Regions from separate parts of the Pseudonocardia sp. ICBG1142 genome, predicted to be linked through region 3. Evidence: riboswitches for the same ligand, from Rfam matches in the RefSeq annotation. Region 3 holds a riboswitch; each other region holds the start of a gene.
What was found. A riboswitch is a leader RNA that binds a small molecule or an ion and turns the genes downstream of it on or off. The one in region 3 is predicted to bind S-adenosylmethionine.
Positions count from the first base shown of each region.

Region 1: another riboswitch for S-adenosylmethionine. It lies ahead of thrC (threonine synthase); the one in region 3 lies ahead of KPL59_RS37385 (putative leader peptide).
Region 2: another riboswitch for S-adenosylmethionine. It lies ahead of KPL59_RS29915 (aminotransferase class V-fold PLP-dependent enzyme); the one in region 3 lies ahead of KPL59_RS37385 (putative leader peptide).

Region 1 is NZ_JAHLJC010000031.1:1,263,910-1,267,174, forward strand. It holds gene cynS (cyanase) at 1-276, shown strand, start outside; gene rpsT (30S ribosomal protein S20) at 447-710, shown strand; gene holA (DNA polymerase III subunit delta) at 825-1,793, opposite strand; SAM riboswitch class I at 1,934-2,087, shown strand; gene thrC (threonine synthase) at 2,094-3,265, shown strand, end outside.
Region 2 is NZ_JAHLJC010000031.1:1,222,327-1,225,591, reverse strand. It holds gene KPL59_RS29935 (isoprenyl transferase) at 1-91, shown strand, start outside; gene KPL59_RS29930 (hypothetical protein) at 112-504, shown strand; gene KPL59_RS29925 (DUF2795 domain-containing protein) at 543-920, opposite strand; gene KPL59_RS29920 (hypothetical protein) at 992-1,672, opposite strand; SAM riboswitch class IV at 1,746-1,860, shown strand; gene KPL59_RS29915 (aminotransferase class V-fold PLP-dependent enzyme) at 1,904-3,262, shown strand.
Region 3 is NZ_JAHLJC010000004.1:35,295-38,559, reverse strand. It holds gene KPL59_RS02640 (ABC transporter substrate-binding protein) at 1-981, opposite strand, end outside; SAM riboswitch class I at 1,565-1,659, shown strand; gene KPL59_RS37385 (putative leader peptide) at 1,665-1,763, shown strand; gene KPL59_RS02635 (LLM class flavin-dependent oxidoreductase) at 1,881-3,134, shown strand; gene KPL59_RS02630 (NtaA/DmoA family FMN-dependent monooxygenase) at 3,131-3,265, shown strand, end outside.

The DNA.
Region 1 (3,265 bases), on a different contig from region 3:
CTGCTGGACCTGGACGACGACGTCGTCGACGCCCTCACCCTCCCGCCGGAGCGCGGCGCGGCCGCGGTGGACCTCACCGACCCGCTGGTCTACCGCCTCTCGGAGATGGTGCAGGTGTACGGCACGACGATCTCCGAGCTGGTCCGCGAGGAGTTCGGCGACGGCATCGTGTCCGCGATCGACTTCGAGCTGGACCTGCAGCGCGTCGCCGACCCGAAGGGCGACCGGGCCGTGATCACGCTGAACGGGAAGTTCCTGCCCTACCGCGTCTGGTGACCCGGAACAGGGGGCGAGGACGCCGCTGGTAACCTTGTGCGTCGAGCGCTCGGCGTGCTCGCCCGAAACGGCCTGGACCCTCTCTCCAGTGATGCTGTTCGGTGCCGCCGGAGCGGACCCGGACGTACACAAGACCAGCCGACCAGCAGGCAGGAAGACCAGAGGCAGACGTGGCCAACATCAAGTCGCAGATCAAGCGTGTCAAGACCAACGAGAAGCGCCGGCAGCGCAACAAGTCGGTGAAGTCGTCGGTCAAGACCGCGATCCGCCACTTCCGCGAGGCCGCCGACTCCGGCGCCGACAACGTCGTGGAGCTGCAGCGCAAGGCGGCCAAGGCCCTCGACAAGGCGGCCGGCAAGGGCGTCATCCACAAGAACCAGGCGGCGAACCGCAAGTCGGCCCTGGCCAAGCGTCTCAACGACGTCCAGGCCTGAGCCACCCCAGTTCCCCCACGACGGCGCCGCCCCATCGGGGCGGCGCCGTCGTCGTGTTTCCGGACCTGTCGTGCCCCCGGGCCGGAGCCCGTGCGCGTGCTGCGGGCGCGGGGCTCAGCGCGGGGTGCGGGCGGACACGACCGCCAGCACGGCCCGCTCCAACGCGTACCCCGCGTCCGCGGCGGCCCCCTTGACGTCGGCGTTCACCCGGGCGGTCGCCGCGATGGCGACGGCGAGCTGCTCCGGACGCCACTGCCGGACCGTCTGCTGCGCCTTGCGGATCTTCCACGGAGGCATGCCCAGCTCACTGGCCAGCCGGTTCGGGTCGCCCCGCCCGGCCGAGCCGACCTTGGCCAGGGTGCGCACCGAGTCCGCGAGCGCGTCGGCGATCAGGACGTGCGGGACACCGAGCACCAGCGCCCACCGCAGCGCCTCCATCGCCGCCCGCCGGTCCCCCGCGACCGCCGCGTCGGCCACCGCGAAGCCGGAGGACTCGGCCCGGCCGCGGTGGTAGCGCCGCACCCCGGCCTCGTCCACGGCACCGCCGGTGTCCGCGACGAGCTGTCCGGCCGCGGCCGCCAGCTCCCGCAGGTCCGACCCGACCGCCTCGACCAGTACCGCGAGCGCACCGGGGGTGATGGTGCCGCCGTGGCGGCGCACCTCGTCGCGCACGAAGTCCGACCGCTCGTCGGCGCGGGTGATGCGGTTGCAGGTGACGGTGTGCGCCCCGGCCTTGCGCATCAGGTCCAGGACCGCCTTGCCCTTCGCCCCCCCGGCGTGTTGGACCACCAGCACGATCCCGTCGGCCGGGTCCTTCACGTAGTCGGCGAGGGCGGCGGTCATGTCCTTGTTCGCATCCTGGCCATGGGTGAGCACGATCACCCTGCCCTCCGCGAAGAGCGAGGGGCTGAGGTGCCCGGCGAGCTCGCCGGGTGCCACCTCGGAGGTGCGGAAGCGGCGCAGCTCGGTCTCCGGATCGCGCTGCCGGGCGCGCCGGACCAGGTCGGACACCGCCCGCTCGGCCAGGAACTCCTCGTCCCCGACGACCAGCTGCAGCGGGCCCGGTTCGCTCGTGCTGCTCACACCCCCATGGTGGCCCACACCCCCGACAACGGGTGAGCCGCGTCCCGGCACGACGACCTCGTCTGGCGGTGCGGTGCCCGGTTCGCGTACCGTCGTCGTCGATTCCGGCGCTCGGCGTCCGGAGCACCACAACCGCATATGGCTCATCCAGAGGGGCAGAGGGAACGGCCCGTTGAAGCCCCGGCAACCGGCGTCGCACGACGATCCGCCCAGACCTGCGCGTTCCGCGCGGCGAGGACGTCGACGAACACGGTGCCAATTCCGGCCCGCCACCTCCGGCGGGACAGATGAGGAGATCTCGTGACTCTCACTGCTGCGCCCGAAACCACCTCTGCCTACGACCTGGGCTCCGCGCGCGCGCTCGCGTGCCGCGAGTGCCGCCACGAGACCCCGCTCGCCGCGGAGTTCGCGTGTCCGCGCTGTTTCGGCCCCCTCGAGGTGGCCTACGACTTCCCGACGGTCACCCGCGCCTCCATCGAGGCCGGCCCGAAGTCGATCTGGCGCTACAAGGACCTGCTGCCGGTCCCCTCGACCGTCGAGCAGCACGCGAACACCGAGCCCGGCCTGACCCGGCTGATCGAGGCCGACAACCTGGCCCGCGCCCTCGGCGTCCGCAAGATCTGGATCAAGGACGACACGGGCAACCCGACGCACTCGTTCAAGGACCGCGTCGTCGCCGTCGCGCTCGCCGCCGCCCGTGAGCTCGGCTTCTCGGTGCTGTGCTGCCCCTCCACGGGCAACCTCGCCAACGCCGTGGCCGCCGCGGCCGCCCGTGCCGGCTGGGACTCGGTCGTGCTGGTCCCGTCCTCGCTGGAGCAGGCGAAGATCGTCACCACCGCCGTTCGCGGCGGCACCCTGCTCGCCGTCGACGGCAACTACGACGATGTCAACCGGCTCGCCACCGAGCTGGCCGCCGAGCACGAGGACTGGGCGTTCGTGAACGTCAACGTCCGCCCGTACTACGCCGAGGGCTCGAAGACCCTGGGCTACGAGGTCGCCGAGCAGCTCGGCTGGCGGCTCCCGCAGCAGGTGGTCGTCCCGGTCGCATCCGGCTCCCAGCTCACCAAGATCGACAAGGGGTTCACCGAGCTCGGCACCCTGGGTCTGGTCGAGCCCACCCCCTACACCGTGTTCGGCGCCCAGGCCACCGGCTGCTCGCCGGTCGCGCGGGCCTTCGAGGCCGGTCACGACGTGATCCAGCCGCAGAAGCCGGACACCATCGCGCGCTCGCTGGCGATCGGCAACCCGGCCGACGGTCCGTACGTCCTCGACTCGGTGCGCCGCACCGGCGGCTCGGTCGGGCACGTGTCCGACGAGGAGGTCGTCGCCGGCATCCGGCTCCTGGCCCGTACCGAGGGCGTGTTCGCCGAGACCGCGGGCGGGGTCACCATCGCGACCACCAAGAAGCTGCTTGAGGCCGGGGCGCTCGACCCCGACGCCGAGACCGTCCTGATGATCACCGGTGACGGGCT
Region 2 (3,265 bases), on a different contig from region 3:
GGCGATCGAGATCTACGCACGCCGGGACCGGCGTTTCGGCGGGGCCGTGGACGCCGCGACGGGCGACGCCGCGACGGGGGTGACACCGTGAGCACCGATGTGATCACCGGGATGCTCGCCACCGCGAAGGGTGCGCTGGAGCGGTTCCACGACGTCACCGCCGACGACGACGGCGCGCTGACCTTCGCCCACGGCGGCGTGCTGTGCGTGGTGCAGGGGACCGAGCTGGAGGAGGGGCTGCCCGTCCTCAACCTGACCTGCGTCGTGGCGTGGGACCTGCCGGACTCCGCCGACCCGGAGCACGACGTGCCGCGACGGGTCGGGCTCGGGGTGGGGGAGGGCCTGTTCGGCACGCCCCGGGTGGTGCGCGGCGAGCGCGGCTGGGACGTGACGCTGCGCTACGCCTTCCCCGCGGCCGGGCTGGGCGAGGGTCCGATGGGGACGCTGCTCATGCTCGTCGTGTCCTCCGCGTCGAGCATGCGGGCCGAGCTCGTCGGCGGCTGACCGGCCGGCCGGGGCGGTGCCCGCCCCGGCCGCGCGGGTCACTTCTTGCGGTTGGTGCCGAGCTCCTCGGCGATCGGGTTGACCGGGTCCACGTCCTTCGTGGACTCCGACAGCCCGGGACGGGTGTGCTCGGTGCGCCGCTGCGCGCGAAGCTGCTCGGTCTCCTCGGCCGGCTCGTCCGCGGTGTCGCCCGCGGTCTGGCGCGCCGGGTCGTCGTCGGCCAGGTCCACGGCGGCCACCACGGCGGCGATCGAGGCGTAGTGCTCCTCGGCCGGCACCGCCCGCAGGGCCTCGACCGTCGCGGCGTCGGCCTCGTTGCGCTCGGCGGTCCACGCCAGGTCGTCCTTGCCGGCGGGGAACTCCAGGCCGTGCAGGGCGGTGCGGACGGCGTCGGACGTCGTCGTGCGGGTGGTCATGAGGTCACCTCTCGTCGGGATGCGTCCCGACCGGGTAGCCGCTGTGCGCCGGATGATGCATCCGGCGGGGATCAGTTCCCCGGGCCGTCCGCGGTGCCGTCCCGAGTGCCGTCCCGGGTCACCGCGTCCTCCGGGGCCGCCTCGCCGCTGCCGTCGAGGTGCACCAGCGGCAGCCCCGCCAGCTGGCCCGCGGTCATCCCGTGCGCGACGCCGAGGACGTCGTTCTGGGACTTCTTCATCCGGGCGTCCACCAGGCCGGACAGGCTGTAGGCGACCCGGCCGAGCAGCCGGACCGTCGTCTCGTCGACGAGCGGGCGCGGGGTGGAGACGACGGCGACGCCCCGGGGCGTCCCGTCGTTGGACTGGGCCACGCCGATCGAGTACGACTCGCGCGGGTTCACGTGCCGGGAGGCGTAGTGATCGCGGAGCTTGAACACCATGTCGTGGAACCCGCTGACGTCCCCGTCGAGCTCCAGCGACGTCAGGTCGTCGGTGGTCAGCGTCTTCGTCCGGCCGGAGAAGCACCGCACGTAGCCGATCAGGGCGCCGGTCCAGAGGGCCTCGACCAGCGCCGGGTCGGCGTCCACCCGCACCGGCCCGGACTCGGGCCCGCCCAGGGCGGTGACCAGGTGCTCGCAGCAGCGCAGCACGTACTGCAGGTCCTCGAAGACGGCGGCGAGCTGGGCCAGCTCGCCGGACTCCGGGACGTCGATCCGCCGGACCGTGGTGGGCGCGGGCTGCGTGTCCGTCATCGGTCAGACGCTATCCGGGGTGGCGATGCTCACGTGTCTCCATCTGAGACGGTCTGCTAGTTTCGTCGCCGAAGGTCACGAGTGCCAGCGCGAAGCCCCGGCTCGCTGGACGGCAACCCTCCTCCGCGGTGGGGTGCCCCGGGTGATGACCGGGCCGACGCGACACCCGCAGTCGGCAAGCGCGGATCCGTGCGCCACGCCGGGTCCCCGAGATCGGCCGGAGGCCCGATCATGACCCTCGCCCTGCCACGTCCCGTCCAGCACGCCCTGCCCCGCGTCGTCGGTGCGGACCTCACGGTCCCGCTCGTCGACGGCCGGTGGGCCCGCTACTGCGACCTCGACTCCGCCGCGTCGGCGCCGGCGCTGGAGCCGGTCGCTGCCCACGTCGCCGAGGTGCTGCCCTACCACGGCAGCGTGCACCGCGGCGCCGGCTGGACCTCGAAGGTCTGCACCGCGCTCGTGGAGAACGCCCGCGCCGACGTCGCCCGGTTCGTCCGGGCCCGCGCCGACGACGTCGTGGTGTTCACCCGCAACACCACCGACGCGCTCGGCCTGCTCGCCCGCGCCGTCCCCGGCCCGGTGGTGACCCTGGACCTGGAGCACCACGCGACGCTGCTGGCCTGGCGCGACCGCGAGCACCGCGTCGTGCCCGCCGCCGCCACCGTGGCGGCGACGCTCGATGCGTTGCGGGCCGAGCTCGCCGCCCGTCCCGACGCCGCGCTGGTCGCGGTCACCGGGGCGTCCAACGTGACCGGCGAGCTCCTCCCGGTCGCCGAGATCGCGCGTGTCGCGCACGCCGCGGGTGCCCGGCTGTGCGTCGACGCCGCCCAGCTCGCCCCGCACCGGCGCGTCGACCTGGCCGGGTGGGACGCGGACTACGTCGCGCTGTCCGGGCACAAGCTCTACGCGCCCTACGGCGCCGGGGTCCTCGTCGGCCGCCGGGACTGGCTCGACGCCGCCGACCCGCACGTCGCGGGCGGGGGAGCGGTTCGATCCGTGTCCGTCGCCGACGGCCCGGGCGGCGGCACGGTCACGGAGTGGCTGCCGTCGCCGCAGCGGCACGAGGGCGGCACCCCGAACGTGCTCGGTGCCGCCGCGCTCGGAGCGGCTTGCCGGAGCCTGGACCCGCTGATCGACGACATCGTGCCCGCCCACGAGCGCGAGCTGGCCGACCGCCTGCACGCCGGCCTGGCGACGGTCCCCGGCCTGCGGACCCTGTCCTGCTTCGACGACGCGGGCGACCGCACCGCGACCGTCTCGTTCACCCTGGGCGAGCTGCCCGCCGGGCTGGTCGCGGCGGCGCTGTCGGCCGAGTACGGCATCGGGGTCCGCGACGGCCGGTTCTGCGCCCACCCGCTGCTGGCGCGGCTCACCGGCGGCCGCGACGCCGTGCGCGCGTCGCTGGGCCTGCGCACCGGCTCCTCCGACGTCGACCGGCTGGTCGACGCGCTGACCGATCTGGCACGGCGCGGCCCGGCCTGGACCTACGCCCTCGTCGACGGCCGGTGGGCGCCGACCCCGGACCCGCGTCCGGCGGACCCGTTCGCCCGCGACCGGGAGCTGCCCGCCGTCCCCGGCTGCGGGGACTGAGCC
Region 3 (3,265 bases):
GATGCCGGCGGTGACGGAGTCCTTCGCCAGCTGCGGGAAGGTCGAGGCGAGCGGGTCGGTGTCGAAGGACAGCTCGGTGAAGGCGCGGTCGAGGATGTTCGCGGCCAGGGGCTTGCCGGTGATCTCGCCGATCGCGGCGTTGGACACGGTCTTGGCCTGCGCCGGGTCGCTGCGGATGAAGGAGATGGCGGCCTGCTCGCCGCGCAGGATCGCCTCGACGGTCTGGGGGTGCTGCTGCAGGAACTCGGTCCGGGCGATGACGACGGTGGTCGGGAACTTCCCGTCCGGCCACAGGGACTTCTCGTCGACCAGCACCTTCGCGCCGGCGTCGACCAGGCGCGAGCTCCACGGCTCGGGCAGCCACCCGCCGGCGAGCTTGCCCTGCTTGAACAGGTCGAGGGTCTGTGGGTTGTCGATGTTCTGGACGGTCACCGCGTCCGGGCCGTCCCCGATCGGGAGGTTGTTCTCCTCGAGCCAGGTCTTGAAGGCGATGTCCTGGGTGTTGCCCAGCTGCGGCGTCGCGATGATCTTGCCCTTGAGCTGCTCGGGCGAGGTGATGTCCGGGCTGGTCACCAGCTGGGCCCCGGCCGAGGTGGAGCCGGCGACCAGACGCACCGCCTCGCCGTTCGACTTGGTGAAGGCGTTGATCGCCGGGCCGGAGCCGATGAACGCGACGTCGATCGAGCCGCCGAGCAAGGCGTTGACCTGGTCCGGGCCGGCGTTGAAGGTCTGGGTGGTGAGCTTCGTGCTGCCCAGCTCCTTGGCGAACAGGCCCTGCTTCACCCCGACCAGCGCGGGGGCGTGGGTGATGTTCGGGAAGTAGCCGACGCGGACCTCGGCGGCGGGGGAGGTGGCACCTGCGGCGGTGGTGCTCTCGGCGGCGCGGGAGCAGCCGGCCATGAGTCCGAGCGCGGTCAGCAGCGCGAGCAGGACGGCGGCGGTGCGCACCCGGGAGCCGGGGCGCAGGACGTGCGGGGACATCGCGGGACGGGGTCCTTCCGTGGTGGGCGGTGGGCGGTCGGGACGACCGCGGCGCGCCGGGTCCGGCCGGCCGGGACGGCGTGCCGGGATGCAGGACGGGTGGCGGGCCGGACCGGTGTCCGGCGGGCGATCCCGGTTCCGGCGGATGCGTCGGACGCCGGACGTGTGGCGTTACCGTCCGCGGAAGAGCGGGGACCGGTACGGCTCGGTCAGCGACAGAGCTCGCTGTAGGCGGGGGCGCGCCGGCTCGGCCAGAACGGCTCGAGGCCGGTCGGACGCACCGGCACCGCACGCCGTGCGGCTCGGGCCGGCTGGTGGGGGGAGGGCTCGGTCGCACCCCCTGCGAACCGGTGGGGGCGCGAGGGCCTCCGTCGGCTCGTCGTCACCCGACCAGGGTGCGTCGTGGTCACCTCTCCGGACAACCTGGTGTCCACCCCCCCAGGAAAGCGACCGGCTTGTCCGGACAGGTCGAGCCGGTTAGGCATCCCGATTCCGCCGGTCGGGAGCTTCGGTGCGGCGGGGATCACTGGGCCGGCTCCGCGGGTTGACACCATCGGGCACGGGCTCCCTACAGTCGGGGTGCACACCATCCGGAGCGGCCGAGAGACCCGGCTCGACGACGCCGCAGCAACCCCCCGCATCAGCGGGTGCGGGTGCTCCAGCCGGGTTCGATGGAGGAGATCATGCGGTCGATCGCGGAGCAGGTGCGCGGCGCGCACCACCCTCGGTACCGGCGCCACGTCGACCTGATGCGGGTGGCCGGCGCGACCTGTCGGGCCTGACACCGCCCCGTCCCGCGCTGCGCCTCGCCCCGTCGGCGCCCCGTCGGCGGTGGCGTCCGCCCCCGTGACGTCCCACCCGTTCCGTCGCACCCCGTGCGACGAGGAAGCGATGCCCTCATGTCCACAACGGACACCTCAGGCCGGCCGCTGCACCTGGCCGTCGCGCTCGACGGCGCCGGCTGGCACCCCGCCGCCTGGCGCGAGCCCGGGACCCGGCCCGGCGAGCTGTTCACCGCGCGCTACTGGGCCGACCTCGCCCGCACCGCCGAGCGCGGGCTGTTCGACCTGCTCACGATCGAGGACGGGTTCGGCCTGCAGTCCGGGGACCACCTCCACGGGGCACAGCGCCGCACCGACCGGGTCCAGGGACGCCTCGACGCCTCGCTGGTCGCCGCCTTCCTCGCCCCGCTGACGTCGCGGATCGGGCTGGTCCCGACTGTCACCACCACCCACACCGAGCCGTTCCACGTCGCGTCCGCGCTGGCCACCCTCGACCACGACAGCCACGGCCGTGCCGGCTGGCGGGTGCAGACCTCGGTCCGCGCCGACGAGGCCGCCCACTTCGGGCGCCGCACCGTCCCCGGGCTGCGCCGCGCCGACCTCGACACCCCGGCCGGCCGCGCGCTGGTCGCCGAGCTGTTCGGGGAGGCCGCCGACGTCGTCGAGGTCGTCCGCCGGCTGTGGGACTCCTGGGAGGACGACGCCGAGATCCGCGACGCGCTCACCGGGCGCTTCGTCGACCGCGACAAGCTGCACCGGGTCGACTTCGCCGGGGAGCACTTCGGCGTCGCCGGCCCCTCGATCGTGCCGCGTCCGCCGCAGGGCCAGCCGCTGGTCCTGTCGCTGGCCCACGGCTACGAGCCGGCGTTGCTCGCCGCCCGGGTCGGCGACGTCGTGGCCACCACCCCGCACGACGCCGACGACGCCGCCCGCATCGTCGCCCAGGTCCGCTCCGCCGAGGCCGCGGCGGGCCGCACCGCGCCGCCGCTGCGCATCCTCGGCGACGTGGTCGTGGTGCTCGCCGACACCCAGCGCGTCGCCCGCGAACGGCTCGCCCGGCTCGACGCACTCGACCCGCTCTCCTCCGACGCCCCGATCCTCGCCACCACCCCCGCCGGGCTCGCCGACACCCTGCTGTCCTGGCGCCGCGCCGGGCTCGACGGTTACCGGCTGCGCCCGGCCGTCCTGCCGACCGACCTCGACGCCGTCGTCGACGGCCTGGTCCCCGAGCTGCAGTCCCGCGGCGCGTTCCGCACCGCCTACGGCGAGACCACCCTGCGCGAGCGCTTCGGGCTGCCCAGGCCCGCCAGCCGCTACGCCGCCGGGGCCGGGTCCGCCGTCGTCCCGACCTTCTCCGGAGCCACCGCATGAGCAACAGGAAGCAGATCGTGCTCGGCGCCTACTTCCCGGGCGTCAACCACGACACCGTCTGGAGCGACCCGGCCTCGGGCAGCCACATCGCCTGGGAGTCGTTCGAGCACTGGGCGCGCACCGCCGAGCGC